2 regions of the Olsenella sp. AGMB03486 genome follow, and region 1 is predicted to be linked to the other one. Evidence: riboswitches for the same ligand, from Rfam matches in the RefSeq annotation. Region 1 holds a riboswitch; the other holds the start of a gene.
The links. A riboswitch is a leader RNA that binds a small molecule or an ion and turns the genes downstream of it on or off. The one in region 1 is predicted to bind thiamine pyrophosphate.
Positions count from the first base shown of each region.

Region 1 (5,511 bases):
GCAGGACGGCTGCCAGAGCTTTCGGGAGGAAGCATTCGGCAGGAGACGCCTGGCCAAGAGGCGCCGTCGTGCAATCTGGCGGTGCAGGACCGGGTTCTTCGCCATTTTGCTCTGCAGCCTATCGGCGCTACAATCCGCCTTGCAGCTTGAGATGATGGGTCAGCTGAAGCATGCAGACATAGAGGGGAGCTGGCATGGGCCGGCTGAGAGGGGACAGATGGTCCCGACCCTTGGAACCTGATGTGGGCAATGACTATGACCCATGAATGCAATGACGGCGGCCTCTGAGCTGCTGTTTTCTTTTGCGGTCCACGAGAGTGCACGGAGGGCAGTCCACGAGGCCGTCTGGACTGTACGCCGAATCGGCGAGCGGACAAGAGGTATCTCAGGCGCAGCTTGTTTTCATGGATGAATCATATATCTACGTTGTTTTTCGTATATCTAAGAAAAACAACGTAGATATATGATACTCGCAAGAAGAATGAAAGGGGAGGGGGCAGTGTGGACGAGAGGGCACTTAATGATGTGATCGAGTTGGTCCTTCTGCGCAGATGCGAGACCCAGAGCATAGAGGTGAAGGCCGCGCGTGGGGGCACGCCGCGCCTCTACGACACCCTGTCCAGCTTCTCTAATCAGGCGGACGGGGGCATCGTCATCTTCGGAATCGACGAGGATGCAGGCTACGAGGTCTGCGGCGTGTTCGACCCTCAGCGCCTGCAGAAGGACGTCGTCGAGCAGTGCAAAGAGATGCAGCCTGAGCTCCACCCATCCTTCGCAACGACGGTCTGGAAAGGAGCGATCCTCGTGGGGGCGTTCCTCGAGGGGCTGCCCGCCGGGATGCGTCCGGCCTACCGAAGGACGGCGGGAATCACGAAGGGCTCCTATGTGAGGGTCGGGGACCAGGACCTCCATATGACCCAGGCGGAGCTCTATTCCATCGAGTCGTTCAAGGATGGCGTGCGCAGCGACGTGAGCGTGAGTCCGCAGGCGACTCACGAGATGATGGACGAGGAGCGCGTCGACGCCTTCGTAAGGGACGCGAAGGAGGGTCGCCCCAGGTTGTCGCATAGGGATGCCAGCGAGGTTCTGTCGCTCACGGGTGCGGAGCGCGGGGGCGCCCCGACGCTGGCCGGCCTCATGTGCCTCGGCGATTATCCCCAGCAGGTATATCCCAACCTGTGCATGACGGCTGTGGCTGTGGCGGGAACCGAGATCACGCAGGCCGAGGACGGGACCCGCTTCCTTGACTCCAAGCGCCTGGAGGGAACCGTCGACCAGATTATCGAGGACGCGATGGCGTTCGTCCGCAGGAATACGAGGACGAAGGTCGTCGTCGAGGAGGGCAGGAGAAGAGACATTCCCGAGTATCCAGAGAACGCCGTAAGGGAGGTGGTCACCAACTCGCTCATGCACCGCGACTACGGACCCTACAGTGACGGCACCCCCTGCCGGCTCGCCATCTACTCCGATCGGCTCGAGTGCTGGAACCCCGGCGGGATCTATGGCGGGCAGAGCGTCGATGACCTCGGCCACGAGAACATGCCGACGAGGAATCCCACGCTCGTGTCCCTGCTCGAGATCATGAGGGTCGCGGAGAACCGACACTCGGGGATTCCCGTCATACGCGATGAGATGCGAAGGGCTGGCCTGAGGCAGCCGGTGTTCGTTGACTCGAGGGACACGTTCACGGTGAGGCTCTACAGCCTTCCCGAGGGGCGCCACGAGTCCATTGGCGGGATGGAAGAGCTGTCCAGGGAGGCGCTCATCGCGTTCTGCGACGTGCCGCGAAGCAGGCAGGAGGTGGCGGACCACTTCGGCGTCAACGTGAGCTATGTCGCGCATGCGTACCTGAACCCCCTCGCGGACGCGGGCGAGCTCGTCCGAACGCTGCCGGACAGGCCTCGTAGCAAGAACCAGCGGTTCGTCGCGAGGAGGCGCCAGCAGTAGCTGGAGGCGTCTTCGAAGAGGGGCGAACGCCCTTCGGGCTTGCGCCTGCTGCGGGCATGGGCGTTCTGGCTTGTGGAGAACTCGTGACTCGGTTCTTTAGGGCCGCCTGGGGCCACTTGCCGTGCGTTGCGGAGTGACGCCCGCATCCGATGAGACGATATCGTTTCCGTCATGCGGGCAAGGCTGCAGCAGAAGGGATACGTGCTACCATTACAACTCGATAGGGGAGCTGGCGCACGCTGGCTGAGAGGGCATCCAATGCGGTGCCGACCCTTGGAACCTGATGTGGGTAATGCCAACGAAGGGAGCGCCATGACGCAGATGGATGCTGCGCGTGCAGGTACCGTGACCGACGAGATGCACGCAGTAGCAGTGGCAGAACACAGATCCGACGAATTCATCAGAGACGGTGTCGCAAAAGGAACAATCGCGATTCCTGCGAATCCGGCACACAAGGCACTCAAGCCCTGCGGCGTGGGAACAGGCCTGCGCACGAAGGTCAACGTGAATCTCGGCATTTCCGGCGATATCCAGAATGCACCGGAGGAGTGGGAGAAGGTCAGGATTGCAGAAGAGCTCGGCGGGGATGCGATCATGGACCTCTCGAACTCTGGCAAGACCCGTCCGTTCCGCCGCGAGCTTATCTCCAAGACTCCTCTCATGGTCGGCACGGTCCCCATCTACGATGCAATCGGCTACAACGACAAGCCTCTCGTGAAGCTCACGGCCCAGGACTTCCTGGACGTCGTGGAAGCGCATGCCGAAGACGGCGTCGACTTCATGACCATCCATGCTGGCTTCAACCGCTCGGTCCTGAATACTCTCCTCGAGACGAAGCGTCTCACGAATGTCGTGTCGCGTGGCGGCTCGCTCCTCTTCGGGTGGATGATGACAACAGGGGAGGAGAACCCCTTCTATGAGCACTTCGACGACGTGCTCGATATCCTCCATGACCACGACGTGACAATCAGCCTCGGCGACGCAATGCGTGGCGGCTCCACGTATGACGCGACGGATGCCTCCGAGGTGTCAGAGCTGGTCGAGCTCGGCAAGCTCACGACGCGTGCCTGGAAGAAGGGTGTCCAGGTTGTCGTCGAAGGACCGGGACATATGGCCTTGGATGAGATCCAGGCAAACATGAAGCTCCAGAAGCGCCTCTGCCATGGTGCGCCGTTCTATGTGCTCGGACCTCTCGTAACGGATGTCGCGCCGGGCTATGATCACATCACGGCCGCTATCGGCGGTGCCGTCGCCGCATCTTCCGGTGCTGACTGGCTCTGCTATGTGACGCCGGCCGAGCACCTGAAGCTCCCCAATGCAAAGGAAGTGCGCGAAGGCCTCGTCGTCACCCGCATCGCAGCCCATGCCGCAGATATCGCGAAGGGCATTCCGGGAGCCCGCGACATCGACAACAAGATGAGCGATGCCCGCCGCCGTGTCGACTGGGATGGCATGTTCGCATGCGCAATAGATCCTGACCGTGCGAAGGAGATCATTGCGGAGGCGCCTCCTGAGGAGGATGGCACCTGCACGATGTGCGGCAAGATGTGCGCCGCCCGCACCGTGAACAGAATCATGGCAGGTCTTACGGTCGACCTCGGCTAGAAGCGAAGAGAAGAAAAGCACATGAAGCAGCAGGGCGGATGGCAGCATCTGCTTCTCGCTGCATGGAGGAGCATACCTATGAATACGGAAGAGCTTGGTGCCTGCCTCGACAATGTCAGGAAGACGTCGCCTCTCGTGCACTGCATCACGAACTATGTCACGGTGAATGACTGCGCAAATGCGGTCCTCGCTATCGGTGCCAGCCCGATCATGAGCGACGAGCCGGACGACGTGGAAGACATCACATCCATCTGCAATGGGCTCGACCTCAACATCGGCACCCTGAACCGCCGGAGCATCGAAGGCATGAACCATGCCGCCGCAAAGGCAGCGTCTCTGGGCCATGCAATCGTGCTCGATCCGGTCGGTGCCGGTGCCTCGAAGCTCCGTACCGAGACGGCACAGCACCTGCTCGATACCTACCATCCCCAGCTGGTCCGCGGCAACATGAGCGAGATCCGTACGCTTGGTGGAGCCTCGTCCTCGACCCGTGGCGTCGATGCCTCGGCTGCTGACGTGGCGACAGAGGAGAACCTTGCCGAGGCAGCTGCCTTCGTGAAGAGCCTTGCCGTGGCATGGAAGTGCACGGTTGCCGTGACGGGCGCTATCGATATCGTGAGCGACGGCATGAGGACCTGCGCCATCAGGAATGGCGTCTCGATGATGGGCCGCATCACCGGCACAGGCTGCATGCTCTCGGCAATGCTTCCGGCCTACCTGGCAGCGAATGAGGATGCATATATGGCAACGGTTGCCGGCATCTCGATGATGGGCATCTGCGGCGAGAAGGCACGCGCACGCATGGCAGGAGAGGACGGCACCGGTAGCTTCCGCGTCTATCTGATCGATGCGCTCTCGAATGTCCAGGGCAGAGACCTTGTGGCATCCGCAAAGGTGGCAGATCTCTGATGGCGGGAGAGAAGAGGCTCGGACCCTGCCAGAGAGGCCCCTGGTCTGCCGATGCTATCAGGAAGAGCATGTTCTGCTATGCCGTGACAGATAGAGCCTGGCTCCGCGGAAGGACGCTTGCCTCCTGTGTCGAGGATGCCATTGCAGGAGGCGCTACCTTCATCCAGCTCCGCGAGAAGAAGGCCTCCGTCGAGGAGACGGAGAAGCTTGCGCTCGAACTCAAGGACATCTGCGCTGCCCACCACGTCCCCTTCGTGCTCGACGACGATGTCGAGCTTGCAAAGAAGGTGGGCGCTGACGGCGTGCATGTTGGACAGGAAGACCTTGCCTGCAGCAAGGCCCGCGAGATCCTGGGCGAGGATGCAATCATCGGCGTCTCTGCCCAGACCGTGGATGAGGCTGTGGCTGCCTGGAAGGCAGGTGCCGACTATCTCGGCGTCGGTGCGCTCCATCCGACGCCGACGAAGCCCGACGCGGTCGATGTGACCTATGGGGAGCTGACCCGCATCTGCGCGGCGGTCCCCATTCCCGTCATCGGTATCGGCGGCGTCGATGCCACGACGGCGCATGAGCTCGAAGGCACGGGCGTTGCCGGAGGGGCAGTCGTCTCTGCCATCTTTGCCGCAGATGACTGCCGTACGGCGACAGAGAAGCTCAAGGCAGAGCTTCAGAAGGTCGTCTCCGCATGAAAGCGGTCCTTGCTATAGCAGGGCTTGACAGCTCGGGCGGGGCAGGCCTGGCGCAGGACGTGGCAACCATCTCGGGAATGGGCCTTCATCCCAAGGTGGCAGCCACGGCCGTGACGGCGCAGTCGATTGCGGCAGTGCATGTGGTCACGCCGCTTCCGCCCGAGCTTGTGCAGCAGCAGATCCGTGCTGCTTTCGAAGACCTTGTGCCCTCTGCCGTGAAGATCGGCATGCTCGGCACGCAAGAGATAGCTGCTGTAGCAGCGAAGACGCTGAGGCAGGTCGGTGCGCAGAACATCGTGGTCGATCCCGTGCTCGCGGCAACGAGCGGGACCCTGCTTCTCGAGGAGGATGCAGAAGAAGG
Region 1 is NZ_JBEVTM010000004.1:155,394-160,904, reverse strand. It holds gene ABVS03_RS03470 (ATP-binding protein) at 502-1,947, shown strand; TPP riboswitch at 2,160-2,272, shown strand; gene thiC (phosphomethylpyrimidine synthase ThiC) at 2,260-3,552, shown strand; gene thiM (hydroxyethylthiazole kinase) at 3,631-4,461, shown strand; gene thiE (thiamine phosphate synthase) at 4,461-5,150, shown strand; gene thiD (bifunctional hydroxymethylpyrimidine kinase/phosphomethylpyrimidine kinase) at 5,147-5,511, shown strand, end outside.

Region 2 (5,511 bases), on a different contig from region 1:
GCCCGGATGCCCCGTGACGTCTGTCCCATGCAGGAGCACGCGGCCCGCATCGGGGACGGTGAGTCCTGAGAGGGCGTGGAGGATTGTCGTCTTGCCGCAGCCGGAGCGTCCGACGAGGCAGACGACCTCTCCTGGCGCTACCGACATGCTCACATGAGAGACGACTGTATGGACCCCATCCCAGGAAAGGACGAGATCGTCGGCTTCGAGCGCTGGCGTATTTGCCGATTCTGCCATGGCCTCAAGCCTCGAGGTAGTCCATCGTCCAGCCGGCATTGACATCGAGCTTGTTCGTGACAAGGTCGTTGTCGTTGAGCCACTGGAAGTAGGCTGCCCAGCGGTCGGCGTCGATGATGCCCCAGGAGGAGGCATCTGCCTGGTACTGGCCAGCAAGATAGGTCTGGCTCTTCTTCACGAGGGCAGAGTCGAGCTCCGGCACCTCTTCGAGCAGGATATCCGCCGCCTCGTCCGGATTCTCGATTGCGTACTCGTAGCCCTTCTTCGCAGCGCGCACGAAGGCAGCAACCGTATCCGGATTCTCCTTGCAGAAGTCGTTGTTCGCAGCGAGGACCGGCGTATAAAAGTCGAAGACCGGATCCATCGAGATGAAGCTGAAGTAGTTCACCGGATAGTCCTGGACCGCAGCATTCTGCACAGCCCATCCCTCATAGACCCAGACGCAGTCGAACATGTTCGCCTTGAGGCCACTGACCTCGTCGTCCACGGAGTAGGCAACCATCTTGAGCTTCGAGAAGTCGCCGCCGTCTGCCTCCATGACCTGCTTGATCGTCGCCTGCTCGACCGGCATGTCCCACGTCGCATAGACATGGTCTTCCATCTTCTTTGCGGACGTGATGCCATCCTCCTGGCGGCTCATGATGCCAGAGGTGTTGTGCTGGATGATGGCAGCGACTGCCTGGATTGGAAGCGGATTGTCAGAGGCAAGGGCATTGGCAATGTAGTCCTGGTAGGAGACGCCCATCTGCGCCTGGCCCGAGCCGATCAGGGCCTCTGCGGTATCGTCTGCCGGCTGGATGATCGAGACATCGAGACCTTCATCGGCAAACCAGCCCTTCTTCTGGGCGACGTAGATGCCGGTGTGGTTCGTGTTCGGGGTGTAGTCGAGGCAGAAGTCGATATGCGTCGTTTCGGATGAATCCGAAGACGAGGAAGCAGACGAGCTCTGCGACTGGGACTGGGCACCGGAGTTGTCATAGGATCCGCAGGCGGCAAGAGCGCTCGTGCAGGCAAGGGCGCCTGCTCCCAAAAATGCGCGGCGGGAGAGATTCTTCATTTTCTGTTCTTCCTTTCTGCCTTGAGCCAAGGCATGGTGAGTTTCTGGAGTGCATCGACGCCCTTCATGAGGAGAAGGGAGAGGGCCGAGATCAGGATGATCACGGCAAACATGCGGTCATAGGAGAACGACTTCCTGACGCGTGTCATGTACACGCCGAGTCCGCTGAAGCCGCCGAGCCACTCGGCGATGACAGCACCGACGATTGCGTAGGTAGCTGAGATGCGAAGGCCGCTATAGAACTCATTCAGTGCTGCCGGCAGCTTCACCTGCCAGAAGATCTGCCACCGGCTTGCGTTCATCGTACGCATGAGGTCGAGGAGATCGGGGTCGACCGAGCGAAATCCCGAGACAAGCGATACCGTCACGGGGAAGAAGGTGGAGATAACGACGAGGACGATCTTCGGGGCAAGGCCGTAGCCGAACCAGAGGACGAGAAGCGGCGCGATTGCGACGGTGGGAATCGTCTGGCTGATCGTGACGAGAGGATTGAGCGCCAGTGCCACGCCCTCGAAGCGGTCCATCAGCACTGCCACGACAAAGCCGACGGCGACGCCGATAACGAGGCCCAGGATGGACTCGACAAGCGTCGTCACGGAGTGCGAGGCAAGAAGCCCTGCATCGGTCACAAGCGCCGTGATGACCTGGGTCGGGCTCGGCAGAAGAAAGTTCGGGATGAGGCCGACCACGACGACAAGCTGCCAGATTGCAAGGATCGCCAGTATCGTCAATGCAGGAATCATGACGGCACGGCGGTGCGCACGCTTCCTGCGCTTGGCAAGCAGCTCCTCTGCCTTCTTCTCCGTCTCTTCGGAGACATCCTCGCTAGGCAACGTCTTCGCTCCTGTCCTGGAACTCGCTGTCCGTGGGATGGTACTTCCCCACCTTGTGCTCTGTGGTCATTACGTCGCCCTCGGAGCGGTAGTCGATCTTCACATAGGTCGCCACATGCTTGCAGCCGGCCTTGGCGCCGACGAGCTGGCACTGCTTCACGATCTCCATGCACTCGTCGTAATCGCCCTCGATAGCGGTCTCGAAGGGCCCTACGAAGTAGTCGATGCCCGTGGAGTCGATGTAGGCGATGACCGCATCGACGATGCGGCATACCTCTTCGTCGGTTGCCGCATCGAGCGGCAGATACTGGATTGCGACAGAGCAGTTCATGCATATCCTTTCCGGGCACCAAAAAGGCGCCCTGCATCACGTAAGGCGCCCGAACAGGTTGCTCTGGTCCCTACGCCGGCATTATCCGGATCAGGTAATTGGGTCGTGGCAGAAGGTGCCACCTCTCAGCCGGGCCATAGTCCCAGCTCCCCCATGTCAAGGCCATTATAGCGCGCGCACAGTCCATCACAAACACCCAGGCAGATTGGGTCATATGACCGTTTGTGACGTAGGCTGACACGAGTGCTTTCTCGTCCGCGGAGTCCGGAAACGCAGTCCATCTGGATGTGCCAGGAGTCCACCACGTTAGCCTAATTGACGCCTCCTAGATGGATTCTTGGGCTCGACAGTCCATCTAGGAACGGAATCCATCTGGGAGGTATCTCGGCACTACCCAGTTACGGAAACCCGGACGTCGCCGCGGGCCATCAGGTCCCGCAGCGACGCCGCAGCAGACGGGAGGCATGTCATGACGAAGTACTCGGAGGGCTCGGTAAGGCACATAGACGGCGACCGCTGGCAGGCGAGGTTCTGCTACTACGGACGCGACCAGTACGACCGGGAGGTGCGCAAGTACGTGTCCAGGAACTTCCGCTCGACGAGCCAGCGCGCCGCCCAGAGGGAGAAGCGCCACATCCGCGAGCAGCTGGAGCGCGAGGCCGTCATGGGCGACCTGCTGGAGAAGCAGAGGAAGGAGGACGTCCCTCGGATCTGCGACTTCATGCCGGAGAGCATCAACCAGATGGAGGCCAACAGGCTCATCGCCTCGAGCACGGCCACCAAGTACCGCAGCGAGGTCGACGTGATCAGGAGGCACCTGGGCAACATGCGCATCAACGAGATCACCACCAGGACCGTGAAGGCGCTGGACGCCGAGCTCCTGAAGGAGGGCTACGTCGCCGATACCGTGGCGAGGATCCACAACAGCCTCAAGCGGCAACCTCGCGGACGCCGTGGAGGCCGGCTACATCCGCCTCGAGTCCTCTCGCCTCATTGATTCGAGGACCTGACCAGACGGGAGAGATGTAGTTTGGCCTCAAGAGTATCGGTCCCATAGAGGTCCTTACAGCTCGAAGATGTCCGTGCCGGACTCGGCTGCACGCTGCTTGAGCTCTTCCATGATGGGAACGCCGGCACTGCAGCCAATGCGCTCGGCGCCTGCCGCGACCATTGCAAGGAAGGCATCGGCCGTGCGGATGCCGCCTGCCGCCTTCACCTTCACGCGCGGATCGACATGCCCCCTCATGAGGCGGACATCCTCGACCGTAGCGCCGCCCGTCGAGAAGCCGGTAGAGGTCTTCACAAAGGTCGGCAGCACCTTCGAGGCCACCTCGCAGAGCTTCAGCTTCTCCTCATGCGTGAGCAGGCAGTTCTCGAAGATCACCTTGGAAGGCACACCTGCCTCGCGGCAGACACGCACGATCTGCGACATCTCCGATGCGATGTAGTCCCAGTTGCCCGCCTTCACTTCCGTGAGGTTCACGACATAGTCGATCTCGTTCGCGCCATTTGCAAGGGCATCCTTCGTCTCGAAGACCTTCGTGGCGATCGAGGTCTGGCCAAGCGGGAAGGAGATGGCAGCGCCCGTATGGACATTCGTGCCAGCAAGCAGGGTCGAGCAGAGCTTCGACTGCACCGAATTGACGGCAACCATATGGAAGCCATACGTCACTGCCTCATGGCAGAGCTTCTCCATGTCTTTGCGCGTCGCATCGGGATGCAGATTCGTATGGTCGACCATATACGCAAGCTCTGAGATCGTATAGCGCTTCATGCATGCTCCCTTTCCGGAAGGCAGGCACCATGTTCTGCCTCTGTCGGTCTTTATGTCTGACATAATAGCGCCTATAGCTGACCTCTATGCCGCAATTGCCTGACTTTCTTGCAGAAGATTCTTTCAAGCAGCAGGTACCTGGACCAGAATTTGCTGCTTTCCCAGACTTTTTATGTCATACCTTACTTCATGCCATTCCCAGTCACCTACAATGGGGGCATCCACACAGACGAAAGGCCAGACGTGGCAGAGACGCTCTACGACAGGATAAAGGACGACCTTCTCGCGAAGATCAAGGACGGGACCTATCCCGAGGGCACGACCATCCCCACGGAGATCGAGCTCGCGCAGGCCTACGGCGTGAGCCGGCCCACTGTTCGCCAGGCGCTCCAGATCCTTGCAAGCGAGGGCTTCCTGGAAAAGCGCCGCAAGCGTGGCACGATCGTTACGCATCCCAAAGTAAGCCAGCGCGGATTCACGATGGAGCTCGCAAGCTTCGAGGATGCGATGCGTCTGGCAGGACGCATGCCGAGCACGAAGGTGCTCACGTTCCGCCGCGAGCGTGCAGGCGAGGCGGTGCAGGAGGCGCTCGAGCTCTCCCCGGGAAACGAGGTCTACAAGCTTGTGCGCCTGCGCTATGCAGACGGAGAGCCCAATGTCTTCGTGGAAAGCTACATCCCCTATGCGCTCTATCCTGGGCTCGACCAGTACGACTTCGACACGAAAAGCCTCTATGCCGCCATGAGCGAATGCGGGAAGCAGGTCATGCGTGCACGGCGCCACCTCGAGGCCATCAAGGCAGAAGGTGCCACGGCAGCGCTTCTCGATGTGGAGCCAGGAGACTCCCTGATCGTCTTCCACTCCGTCGCGCGCGATGCGGACGGGACAGCGGTGGAGTACTCCGTTGCCACCTACCGCGGAGACAGCAACTCGTTCGATCTCGAGGTAAGCAGGAGTTCCTGAATCCCTCCCATAAAAGCAGGAAGCCCGTACAGGACGTTCATTTCCGTCCCATACGGGCTGCTCTTTCCTGCTTTTCTCCATGCAGGCAGTCCTAATGCTTGCCTGCAGCAAATGTGCCGACACGTCTGGAGCAGAGACCCTGCATGGTCCCGAGGTCGACCTTCGGATTCCTGAACTTCCTGGCCCAGTTCGGGCACTCCCCAAGCAGATCCTTCCAGCTGAAGGAGATGAGCATCCCCATCATCTTGCGGCTCGCCGGGTCGAACTCGTCGGTGCCGCACGCGACGCATACCTTCGCTATTGTCTTCTCGATCTC
Region 2 is NZ_JBEVTM010000006.1:20,718-26,228, reverse strand. It holds gene ABVS03_RS04345 (ABC transporter ATP-binding protein) at 1-237, opposite strand, end outside; gene ABVS03_RS04340 (ABC transporter substrate-binding protein) at 242-1,294, opposite strand; gene ABVS03_RS04335 (ABC transporter permease) at 1,291-2,037, opposite strand; gene ABVS03_RS04330 (MTH1187 family thiamine-binding protein) at 2,120-2,458, opposite strand; TPP riboswitch at 2,509-2,620, opposite strand; gene ABVS03_RS04325 (hypothetical protein) at 2,928-3,455, shown strand; gene deoC (deoxyribose-phosphate aldolase) at 3,522-4,232, opposite strand; gene ABVS03_RS04315 (GntR family transcriptional regulator) at 4,476-5,195, shown strand; gene ABVS03_RS04310 (RNA ligase family protein) at 5,287-5,511, opposite strand, start outside.
Region 2: it holds a riboswitch for thiamine pyrophosphate, as region 1 does, so the genes downstream of both, ABVS03_RS04330 (MTH1187 family thiamine-binding protein) here and thiC (phosphomethylpyrimidine synthase ThiC) in region 1, are expected to answer to the same signal.